Regions from separate parts of the Pontibacter sp. SGAir0037 genome, predicted to be linked through region 1. Evidence: riboswitches for the same ligand, from Rfam matches in the RefSeq annotation. Region 1 holds a riboswitch; the other holds the start of a gene.
What was found. A riboswitch is a leader RNA that binds a small molecule or an ion and turns the genes downstream of it on or off. The one in region 1 is predicted to bind S-adenosylmethionine.

Region 1 (5,748 bases):
TAAAACTGGCACAAACACTAGAAGGACACAAAGCGCTGGACTTTGTTCGTTATCCATTCCTGCCTTCTTTCCCACAGTATGAGCTGGCGAAAAAGCAGATGAAGCAGGGAGGAGGCATTGTGACTTTTGCGGTTAAAGGAGGCTTTGAGGCTGCGAAGCAATTTGTGAATAACCTGCAGATGATCAGTATAACTTCTAATCTTGGCGATACCCGTACCATTGTTACACATCCGGCTTCTACCACACATTCTAAATTAACCGAAGAAGAACGAGCCGCTACAGGTATTACACCCGGCCTGATCCGTGTTTCGGTGGGACTGGAAAATGTAAATGATATTATCGGTGATATTGTGCAGGCGCTGGATGTTATAGTTTAAAAATTGGAAGATTTGGAAATTTGAAGATGAGGTGCTATTAAATGCAGTCAGTGATAATATGCTTATTTATAATTTTAATTACGATGAATAAGAACATTCTTAACGCAAGTTGCAATTATCAATCTCCAAATTCTCAAATCTTCAAATTTCCAAATCTCCAGATCGGTAATCAGCCAACAATTTCAAAAGTATAGTCTATAGTGGCCGTTTTGTAAAGTATAGTTGCTACAGAGCAATATTTTTCCAGCGATAGGTCGATTGCTCTTTTTACTTTATCCGCATCCAAGGGACCACCTAAAATGTAGTGCACCTGAATGCTTTTAAAGATAGAAGCATCGCCTACTTTTTCGCGTTCTGCATTTACTTTAATATCGAAAGAGGTAATTTGCTGTCGCTGCTTTTTAAGGATCAGGATAATGTCGATAGCGCTGCATCCTCCCAAACCCATCAGTAATAATTCCATTGGCCTTGCACCTGCATTATGACCACCTATGTCCGGAGAACCATCAATATTAATTGCAACTCCCGATGCACCTGTTGCCTGGAAGTGGAAATCCTGGTCTACGCGTGTTAATTCTACTTGCATATAATAAATAAGTATATCTGTACCTGAAAACCTAAAGGTATAAAAGTAAAATCCCACTAACAACCTGTTTGGCTGTTAGTGGGATTTTACGCTTTATATAGTAAATAAACCTGTTTCCTGCCTTAATTTAAACCGAGCAAAGGGAAACATTCAAACAGCTTCTGAATTAATGGGTGTGGAGACCGCACTCTTTTTTAGAGTTGTCTTCCCACCACCAACGGCCTGCCCTGAAGTCTTCTCCAATGCGGATAGCACGTGTACAAGGAGCACAGCCAATGCTGATAAAGCCTTTATCATGCAAAGAGTTATAAGGAATTCTGTACTCTTTGATAGCCGCTCTGACTTCTTCAAATGTCCAGGCCAGCAGCGGGTTAAACTTAATCACTTTAAAGTTATCGTCCCACTCCAGTAACTGCAGCCCCTGGCGGGCGTCCGACTGATCGGCACGGATACCAGTAACCCAGATCTGAACTCCCTGCAGGGCTCGCTTAAGCGGCTCCACCTTGCGGTGGTAGCAGCATTCTTTGCGGTCTTCGACAGAGTTATAGAAGCTAAGCGGGCCTTTTTCGTTTACCAGGTTCTGAATTGCTTCATGCTTAGGGAAGTATACTTCCATTTTTCTGCCATAATGCTCGTTGGTGCGATTAAGCAGACTGTAAGTTTCGTTAAATAGCCTTCCGGTGTCCAGCGTAAAAACACGGATTGGCAGGTTGTTTTCGTAAATGAAGTGTGTGATTAACTGATCTTCTAAACCTAAGCTGGAGGAGAAAGCAATACTTCCTTCGAATTGAGTTGCCAGAAAACGTAATCCTTCTTCAGCTGTTTTACCTTCTAATAAAGATAATAAGGCTGGGATCTGAGCTTCTAACGATGATAATGACTGACTCATGTATAGCAATGTTTTTAAGTTCTTTTTTTGATGAAAGCCTTAAGATTAATCAGGGTTGTGCAGGCAGATAAGTGCTTCGCTTATAAATTGCACAGAAATGCCAGAAAAAATTAAAAGATTAATCAGGATGTATTGCCCGAAAAGGCTGGTTCAGGCACAAATCTACAAAGGAATCAGATTTGTTAGCTAACAGCAACAACAGCAACAGCAGACATGCGCTGTTTTAGTAGTAAGCGTTGGATAGGATGAAAATAATACAGCCTGGCACGACTCGGTGCTGCTAAGGGCTGAAGAAGAAATGTTGAATAAATTTTTCATGTTCTTAAAATTTATATGCTCCCGTTTAATCGGGATAGGAATTGGCACCTGCCATACAAGGTGGTTGCCAGAGGGTCATAGAGCCTATTCTCTTACCTCTTCTTTATAAATTCTAACAGGAGGTTTGTTTGTCCTGCTATGTTTGTATTACAAATATATGCCTTTTTTTGTTTCAAAAAACAGACCTGCCAGAAAAAAAATATATTATCTCTATAAGTAAGCTAGGGATTTACAATTGACAATGGCTCTAAATTGCTTTAAAGCCGTTTAGCAGATTATGAAGGCGACATTTTAGTTATGTACTTTACCAGCGAACGTTTTGCAATTGGAAGTAAAGAATGTTCGATAGGGCAGGGCATCTTGGCTATCACTACAAAAGTGGCAGGATTAGGAAATTGCTGGTGCTCTTTTACCAGCTGCCCTTTCAGGTTTTCGTGTGTTTGTGCTAAACCTCTCCGCACACTTTTTAAATACTGCGTGTTGATGCCACGGTACTTTTCATAAGTGTTCTGAAATACAGAAATCCGGTAGGCGTATACCTGTGTTTCTTTAGCCGGGAAAGTATCCAGAAAGAGGTAGCCTTCATCGTAATAGATAGGCGTAATACCTACAGGGCTGATCTCCAGGTGGCTTTCTATGAATTCGTACAGTTCTCTTCCTTCGCCTACTGCATGCGAGAAAAGAGGGGAAGCAAATTGTATAATTTCTTCAATCTGCTGCATAGTTTCATCATCTTCCACTATTTTTTCGTACACAAGCTCCAGTTTCTCGAAATCGGCCCGGCTGATGCGTTTAGGAAACTGCTCATATACCAGCTTCTTATGCTCTTTTACATGCAACAGGTTCCGGTAATGCATAATCAGGTCAGAAAAGGCAGGGTATAAATGAAGCTTTTCGAATTCAGCTTTGGCAGCCTGCAGGTAAGCCAGGAGCATATACTTTTTATATTCGAAATCGATTAGCCCTTCGGTTAACCAGTTGATGGGTAGGGTGTTCATAGCCTTCAACTTTAAAATGTAAGTGAAAACATAATTGCCATTTGCAAGACAATGAATATACGATTTTACGCAGCCTGTTGCAAGAGTTATAAAACCTGTTTAGAAAAAATTGGAGAAGATAAAGGAATGAACACCTATACAATAATAGCGGCTTGGTTTCCGATAAATTTATGACTACTTGACAATGTTGGATCTACCTTTGTTTCGGTCAGGAACTTTGCTTGCTTTTAAATAAGAATTTGTTTGTAACGGGTAAGTAATTAGTTACTTCATACATCAATGTCATGGTTTAATTTAATATATTGCCTCTTTAAAGTTATTGGGGAAGTTATGGCTTTAGTCCGGCTTCTCTACTTTATACTACATCTGAACAAACCCTTATACTTCATCTGGAATGAACTCTAAAGTCTTGCCTTTTAAGGCACTCTTTCTCTTCGTAATTATTGGTTTTAGTATACTCAGTGCCTGTAGCAGCAAGCGCTCCGGTGATCCCAGAATCTTGGTATTCAGCAAAACCAGCGGCTATCACCATGCTTCAATTGCTGCCGGCAATGTAGCGCTCATGAAGCTGGGAGCGGAAAACGGTTTTGTAGTGGACACCACTTCCAACGCGACATTCATACATGAAGACTCTCTGGCAAAGTATGCTGCTGTTGTTTTCCTGAATACTACCGGTGATGTGCTGGACCAGTACCAGGAGGCTGATTTTGAACGCTACATTCAGGCGGGAGGTGGTTTTGTTGGTATACATGCCGCCACCGATACTGAGTACGACTGGGAATGGTATGGTAAAATGGTTGGCGGGTATTTCGAGAGCCACCCACAGGTACAGGAGGCAACTATACAGGTGGTGGATAACAGCCACGCCTCTACCAAACATTTACAGGCGCAGTGGAAGAAGACGGATGAGTGGTATAATTTCAAGAACCTGAATACAGACGTGAAGGTACTGCTGAAGTTGGATGAGCGTAGCTACGAAGGCGGGAAGAACGGCGATAATCACCCGATTGCCTGGTACCACGAGTATGATGGTGGGCGTGCCTTTTATACAGGACTTGGCCATACGGAAGAATCTTACCAGGACGAAACTTTCCTGAAGCACTTGCTGGGCGGGATTCAGTATGCCATAGATGATAACAAAGAACTAAACTACAGCAAGGCAAGTTCGGAGCGTGTGCCGGCGGAAGAGCGCTTTGTGAAAACGGTACTGGCGCAAGGTGTGTTTGCGGAACCTACCGAAATGACTATCCTGCCTAACCTGGATGTGCTGGTGGCGCAAAGAAGAGGAGAATTGATGCTGTACAGCCAGGAGACGAAAACTGTAACGCAGGTGGGATACCTGAATGTGTACCACAAAGCCACCGTGCAAGGGGTAAATGCAGAGGAGGGCCTTATGGGTATAGTGGCCGATCCTGATTTTAAAAATAACAACTACGTTTACCTGTACTATAGCCCGATCGATACTTCTGTAAACCGTTTGTCGCGCTTTGTTTTCCGTAATAACCGCCTGGATATGCAATCGGAGAAAGTGGTGCTGCAGTTTTACTCCCAACGTAACATCTGCTGCCATACAGGAGGCTCTCTGGCCTTTGGTAAAGACAGAATGCTATACCTTTCCACTGGCGATAACTCTACTCCTTTTAATGAAAAGGGCCAGCGCTACGTGACCAACGGCTTTGCTCCGCTCGACGATCGTCCGGGCCATGAGCAGTACGATGCCCGCCGCACCGCAGGTAATACCAACGATCTGCGCGGCAAAATCTTAAGAATAAAAATGAAGGAGGACGGAACCTACGAGATACCTGATGGGAACCTGTTTCCGAAGAACGAACAGAAAGCGAAGCCCGAGATTTATGTAATGGGTAACCGTAACCCATACCGTATTTCAGTAGACCAGAAAAACGGCTATCTATACTGGGGAGAGGTAGGACCGGATGCTGCTAACGATAGCCTTGGCGTTCGTGGTCCGAGAGGGTACGATGAATTTAACCAGGCCCGTAAGGCAGGTTTTTTTGGATGGCCACTCTTTGTCGGAAATAACTATTCGTACCACCGCTACGATTATGCTGCCGGTAAGGCAGGCGCGACTTTCGATCCGGCTAAGCCTGTGAACGACTCCCGCAACAATACAGGTCTGCGAGAGCTGCCTCCCGCACAACCGGCCTTTATCTGGTATCCTTATGCCGAATCACCGGACTTTCCGCAGGTAGGTTCCGGTGGCCGTACTGCCATGGCAGGGCCGGTATACTATACCGATATGTTTCCGAAAGCAACGGCCTATCCGGAGTACTATAACGGTAAAGTTTTCTTCTATGAGTGGATGCGTAACTGGATTAAAGTACTGACACTGAAACCAAATGGCGATCTGCAAAAGATGGAGTCATTTATGGCCAACACTACATTCAACTCTCAGATGGATATGGAAGTAGGTCCGGATGGTAAAATCTATATTGTGGAGTACGGCAAAGGCTGGTTTATGGCTAACCCGGAAGCTGCCCTGGTGCGCATAGATTATATTGCCGGAAACCTGCCACCGAAGATTATATCTTTTGAGGTGGATAGAACCAGTGGGGTAAATCC
Region 2 (5,748 bases), 750 kb from region 1:
AGCGGCCATTGTTCATGTCTACAACCTGCTCAATCAGTTGTGTTGCGTAATGATGGCCGCCTGGTTCCGGAACAAAACGGCTTTCGCTTTTCACGCAGTCTCCGCGCAGCACCAGCACATTGTCGATGCCCAGGAAGTGCAGATCTATCAATGCATTTTCTGTTTCTTCTTTATTAAAGCCCCCGCAGATAAGATGCGGCACTGTATCTACTTTATAGTAGTTCTGGATAGCCGCACATATACCCACTGTTCCTGGTCGTTTTCGTGTGGTAATCTTCTCCAGAAGGCCGTTTTCCCGCTGTTTATAAACATATTCTTCTCTGTGGTACGTCACATCTATAAACGGAGGGTTAAACTCCATTAGCGGATCAATGTGGTCGAACAGCGTTTTCATGTTTTCTCCTTTCAGAGGAGGCAGTATCTCAAAAGTGAAGAGGGTTTTGTCTCCGGCGTTCTTGAAATGATCAGTTACTTTCATCTGTTTTTTGGGTGAATGCTTCTTTTAGACTTTAGATGCTTTGGTTCGTCAGCGATTCTGTTGTTCATACATCAGTGAAATCTAAAATCTAACGTCTATTATCTAACATATAAAAATTAAACTGCCTGCTGTGCTACCAGCTTTGGCTCATAGTTAAGGTTTGGCGATAACCAACGTTCCAGGTCCGACTGTGCCATGCCTTTGCGCTGTGCAATATCGGCTACCTGGTCTTCGCCTATCTTTCCTAAGCCAAAGTAGCGGGACTCCGGGTGAGAGAAGTACAGACCACTTACCGAGGAGGCCGGGTACATGGCCAGGTTTTCAGTTAAGATAATGCCTGTCTGCTCTTCAGCCTTTAGCAGGTTAAACAGCGTAATTTTTTCGGTATGATCGGGGCAGCCGGGATAACCAGGCGCAGGACGAATACCTTGGTACTGCTCTTTTATCAGGTCCTCGTTGCGAAGCTGTTCATCTGGTGCATAGCCCCACAGTTCTCTGCGCACTTTGGCGTGCATCAGTTCTGCAAAGGCTTCTGCCAAACGGTCGGCCAGGGCTTTTACCATAATGGAGCGGTAGTCATCGTGGTCGGCTTCATACTGCTCTATCAGCTTTTCGATGCCGAAGCCTGCCGATACGGCAAAGCCTCCGATATAATCGGGAATGCCGGTTTCTTTAGGCGCTACAAAATCTGAGAAAGCCAGGTTCGGCACTTTATCGCCTTTCTTACCCTGCTGGCGCAGTGTATGGAACTCCGCCAGCACGCTTTCACGTGAATCGTCAGTATATACTTCTATGGTATCGTCTGCCTCCACATTGGCCGGATAGAAGCCAACTACGGCGCGTGCTTCCAATAGCTTCTCGTCTACGATCTGCTGCAGCATTTCCTGCGCATCGGCAAACAGCTTCCGTGCTTCCGTGCCATATTCCGGATCATCCAGAATTTTAGGGTACTGCCGCTTCAGCTCCCAGGTATGGAAAAAGGGCGTCCAGTCGATGTAAGGCACAATCTCAGACAGCGGGTAATTTTCGAAAACTTTGGTGCCGGTAAAATTTGGCCTGGTAACCTGCGTGGCCGCCCAGTCTACTTTATACTTGTTGGCACGGGCCTCTTCTATAGACGCAAAAGCACGGTCTTTGGCGCGTCCTAAATGGTCTTCGCGCAGTTGGGCATATTCTGCCTTTATCTCAGCTACATAGCTTGCGCTGTTGCTGCCGAGCAGGTTGCTCACAACCGTTACGCTTCGGGAGGCATCGTGCACGTGTACGACAGGTCCATTGTATTGCGGGGCAATTTTTACGGCCGTATGTACACGCGAGGTAGTAGCTCCACCAATGAGCAGCGGTACCTTCATGCCACGGCGCTCCATTTCCTGCGCTACATACACCATTTCATCCAGCGAAGGTGTAATCAGTCCGCTTAAACCAATCACATCTACCTGTTGTGCCTCTGCCTCTGCCAGAATCTTATCCAGCGGCACCATCACGCCCAGGTCTATAATCTCATAGTTGTTACAGGCCAGTACTACACCCACAATGTTTTTCCCGATGTCGTGCACATCACCCTTTACAGTAGCAAGTAAAATTTTGCCAGCCGACGACGATGTTCCCGCTTTCTCTGCTTCCATAAAAGGCATGAGGTAAGCCACGGCTTTTTTCATTACACGGGCACTTTTTACCACCTGTGGCAAAAACATTTTACCTGCGCCGAACAAGTCGCCTACCACCTGCATGCCAGCCATCAGAGGGCCCTCTATCACATCCAGGGTTTTAGAGGCCTGTTGCCGGGCTTCTTCGGTATCTTCGTCGATAAACTCTACAATGCCTTTTACCAAGGCATGCTTCAGTCGTTCTTCCACCGGAGCCTCGCGCCAGGCATTATCAGCCTGTGCTGCTCCTTTGCCTTTCCCTTTTATGGTATCAGCGTAGTTTACGAGACGTTCAGTAGAGTCTGGGCGTCGGTTAAAAATGACATCCTCAATCAGTTTGCGTAGTTCCAGCGGCACCTCTTCGTAAATACCCAGCATACCGGCATTCACAATACCCATGTCCATGCCTGCCTGCACGGCATAGTACAGGAACACAGTGTGCATCGCCTCGCGCACAGCATCGTTGCCTCGGAACGAGAAAGAAAGATTGCTTACCCCGCCGCTAATGAGGGCGTGCGGCAGGTTGGCTTTTATCCATTTTACCGTCTCGATATAGTCTACAGCATAGTTATTATGCTCTTCTATACCAGTGGCGATAGCTAATATATTCGGGTCGAAAATAATGTCCTGTGGCGGGAAACCTACCTCCTCTACCAGAATGCGGTAAGAGCGTTCGCAGATTTCAATTCTTCTGTCGAAGGTATCGGCCTGGCCTTGTTCATCAAAAGCCATCACCACCACCGCCGCACCATACTGGCGTACTTTGCGGGCCAGCTTCTTAAAGTTCTCTTCGCCTTCTTTTAAACTGATGGAATTCACGATAGACTTGCCCTGCACACATTTCAAGCCTGCCTCAATCACACTCCATTTAGAAGAGTCGATCATGATGGGGAGCTTGGCAATATCGGGTTCGGAAGCGATCAGGTTCAGGAAGTTGGTCATGGCCTGCTCTGAATCGAGCATCCCCTCATCCATGTTCACGTCGATAATCTGTGCACCTCCCTCTACCTGCTGCTGCGCTACCGACAGCGCCTCTTCGTACTTATCTTCTACTATAAGGCGGGCAAATTTGCGTGAACCAGTTACGTTGGTCCGCTCGCCCACATTAATGAACAACGTTTCCGGTGTAACAGTAAGTGGCTCTAAACCGCTGTAGCGTGGAAGAGGAGCTAAGTCTGTGGGTTTACGGGGCTTGTATTTTTTGGCCAGATCGGCAATTACCTTTACGTGCATAGGTGTTGTGCCGCAACAGCCACCCAATATGTTTACCAGCCCCTCCTTCAGGTATTCTTCTACGATCTCCCCCATTTGCTGGGCCGTTTCGTCGTACCCCCCGAAGGCATTCGGCAAACCGGCATTGGGATATGCACTAATGTACCTGTCAGAAATACGCGACAGTTCCTGAATGTGTGTTTTGAGCTGGCGGGCACCTAAGGCGCAGTTGAAACCAATGCTGATAATGGGCGCATGCGAAACAGAGTTCCAGAAAGCCTCTACCGTTTGCCCGGAGAGGGTGCGGCCACTGGCATCGGTAATGGTGCCGGAAATCATAATAGGCAGGTTTTTACCGCCATCGTCTACGAATTGCTGTATGGCATATAGCGCAGCTTTACAGTTTAAGGTGTCGAAAACTGTTTCTACCAGGAGCAGATCTGAGCCACCATCTACCAGGCCGCGCACCTGCTCGTAATACGCCTCTACCAGTTGGTCGAAGGTGATGGCACGGTATCCGGGATTGTTTACATCCGGTGAAAGAGAAGCTGTGCGGTTGGTTGGCCCAATGGCACCTGCCACAAAGCGTGGCTGCTTTGGCGTTCTGGCTGTAATCTGGTCTGCTGCCTCACGGGCTATTCGGGCCGATTCGTAGTTGAGCTCATATACAATGTGCTCCAGGTGGTAATCAGCCATCGCAATGGTGGTGCCGCTAAAGGTGTTGGTTTCTATAATGTCGGCACCAGCCTCCAGGTAATCTAAATGTATCTGTTTAATTACATCAGGGCGGGTGATCGATAACAAGTCATTGTTGCCTTTTAAGTCTCCCTGATGGTCTTTAAAGCGGTCGCCTCTGAAATCTTGCTCCTGCAGTTGATAGCGCTGAATCATGGTGCCCATGGCACCATCCAGCACAAGCACACGCTCTTTCAGCAGTTTATAAATAGGATGTGTCATGTTAGTGTCTTCTTCTCTTACGTCTTCGGCTTTCGCTTATCAAGAAGGACACCCAGGTGCAGAAGGGGATATCAATCTTATCTTCCCTGGATATGGTTACCAGGAGGGAGTTAGCACCAAGCTTTTATTCATGGTTGCTAAGACATCATCGGGCCCTGTCCCTCAGTCTTTCTTGATAAGAGATTGCAATTTAAGAAGATATAAGTAGTTTATGAAATTTTGTTATGTTTAATTATTATGCAGCCTGTTTATAAGCTGTAGGCGCGGGAGCCACCAGTTCGTTTGCATGCCCTGGCAGAGGTGTTTGCTGGGACAACAGCGGGTTAGCCGTCGGAAAAAGAAAAAGGGATGCAAGTGCATCCCTTTTTGATCTTACGCTGCCAGTGGCAGTTTATTTCTAATACTAAGCCTCAGCCTGTACTTTAGGAACTACAGAAACGAAAGAACGGTTCTTTTTTCCTTTTTTGAATTGTACAACACCGTCAGTTAAAGCGAACAGTGTATGGTCTTTGCCAATACCCACGTTCTGACCTGGGTGATGCGCAGTACCTCTTTGTCTTACAATGATGTTACCAGCGATGATATCCTGGCCACCATAAATCTTAACACCCAGTCGTTTAGAGTGCGACTCACGACCGTTGTTAGAACTACCAGCTCCTTTTTTGTGTGCCATTTTCTTACTATTTAATGCAGGCTGTTGCCAGACCTGAAAGTTTCAAACGATTAATTTCTTCTACTGCTTATCCAATGCTCTCGATCAGGATTTTTGTAAAATGCTGGCGGTGGCCATTCTTTTTACGGTATCCTTTTCTTCTCTTCTTTTTGAAAACAATTACTTTGTCACCTTTCACAGTGCTGGTCAGGATTTTACCTACCACCTTAACACCGCTCACGAAAGGAGCACCAACAGTAATAGTACCGTTGTCATCAGTAAGAAGAACATTGGCGAACTCAACGGCGTCACCTTCATTGCCGGAAAGCTTGTTAGCGTAGATGAACTTGCCGCTCTCTACCTTGGTCTGTTGACCTGCGATTTCTACAATTGCGTACATCAGCTTCAATGTATATTTTTAGATTTAGTCCGCAAAAGTACGGCGGTAATTCCAAAAATGCAAATCATTGTGCGTTAATTCTTTCTGTCGGCTCAGGCTTTAAAGCAGTGTGGTGTGGATAACTTTGTTGAAATCAATAGGGTAAAAATTTTAAGCCTTTAAAAAGTGGATTAATGAGTTATTTGCCAAGTGTTTGTGTGCTTGTTTTGTTTTCCACCTTATCCACATGTTTGTAAAGTCTATAGAAAAAGTATTGGGTGAGCAGGTCTAAAATTGTACTTAATGTCGTGCTTTATTGCCTGTAAATGTTTGTCGGCAGTCAGAATATTAAATTGCCTATATTAACTTGCAAAAACATAATTTTATTTAGATATGTTCATACGAATATATAGTTGTCCACAGA

Region 2: linked by a shared signal. The riboswitch ahead of metH (methionine synthase) and the one ahead of C1N53_RS12670 (phosphoadenylyl-sulfate reductase) in region 1 are both predicted to bind S-adenosylmethionine.

What each region holds. Positions count from the first base shown of each region.
Region 1 is NZ_CP028092.1:3,106,162-3,111,909, reverse strand. Features, by position in the region: gene C1N53_RS12680 (PLP-dependent aspartate aminotransferase family protein) at 1-377, shown strand, start outside; gene C1N53_RS12675 (OsmC family protein) at 547-963, opposite strand; gene C1N53_RS12670 (phosphoadenylyl-sulfate reductase) at 1,130-1,852, opposite strand; SAM riboswitch class I at 2,179-2,282, opposite strand; gene C1N53_RS12665 (hypothetical protein) at 2,446-3,168, opposite strand; gene C1N53_RS12660 (ThuA domain-containing protein) at 3,563-5,748, shown strand, end outside.
Region 2 is NZ_CP028092.1:3,856,136-3,861,883, reverse strand. Features, by position in the region: gene metF (methylenetetrahydrofolate reductase [NAD(P)H]) at 1-478, opposite strand, end outside; gene metH (methionine synthase) at 595-4,293, opposite strand; SAM riboswitch class I at 4,368-4,475, opposite strand; gene rpmA (50S ribosomal protein L27) at 4,697-4,966, opposite strand; gene rplU (50S ribosomal protein L21) at 5,034-5,345, opposite strand.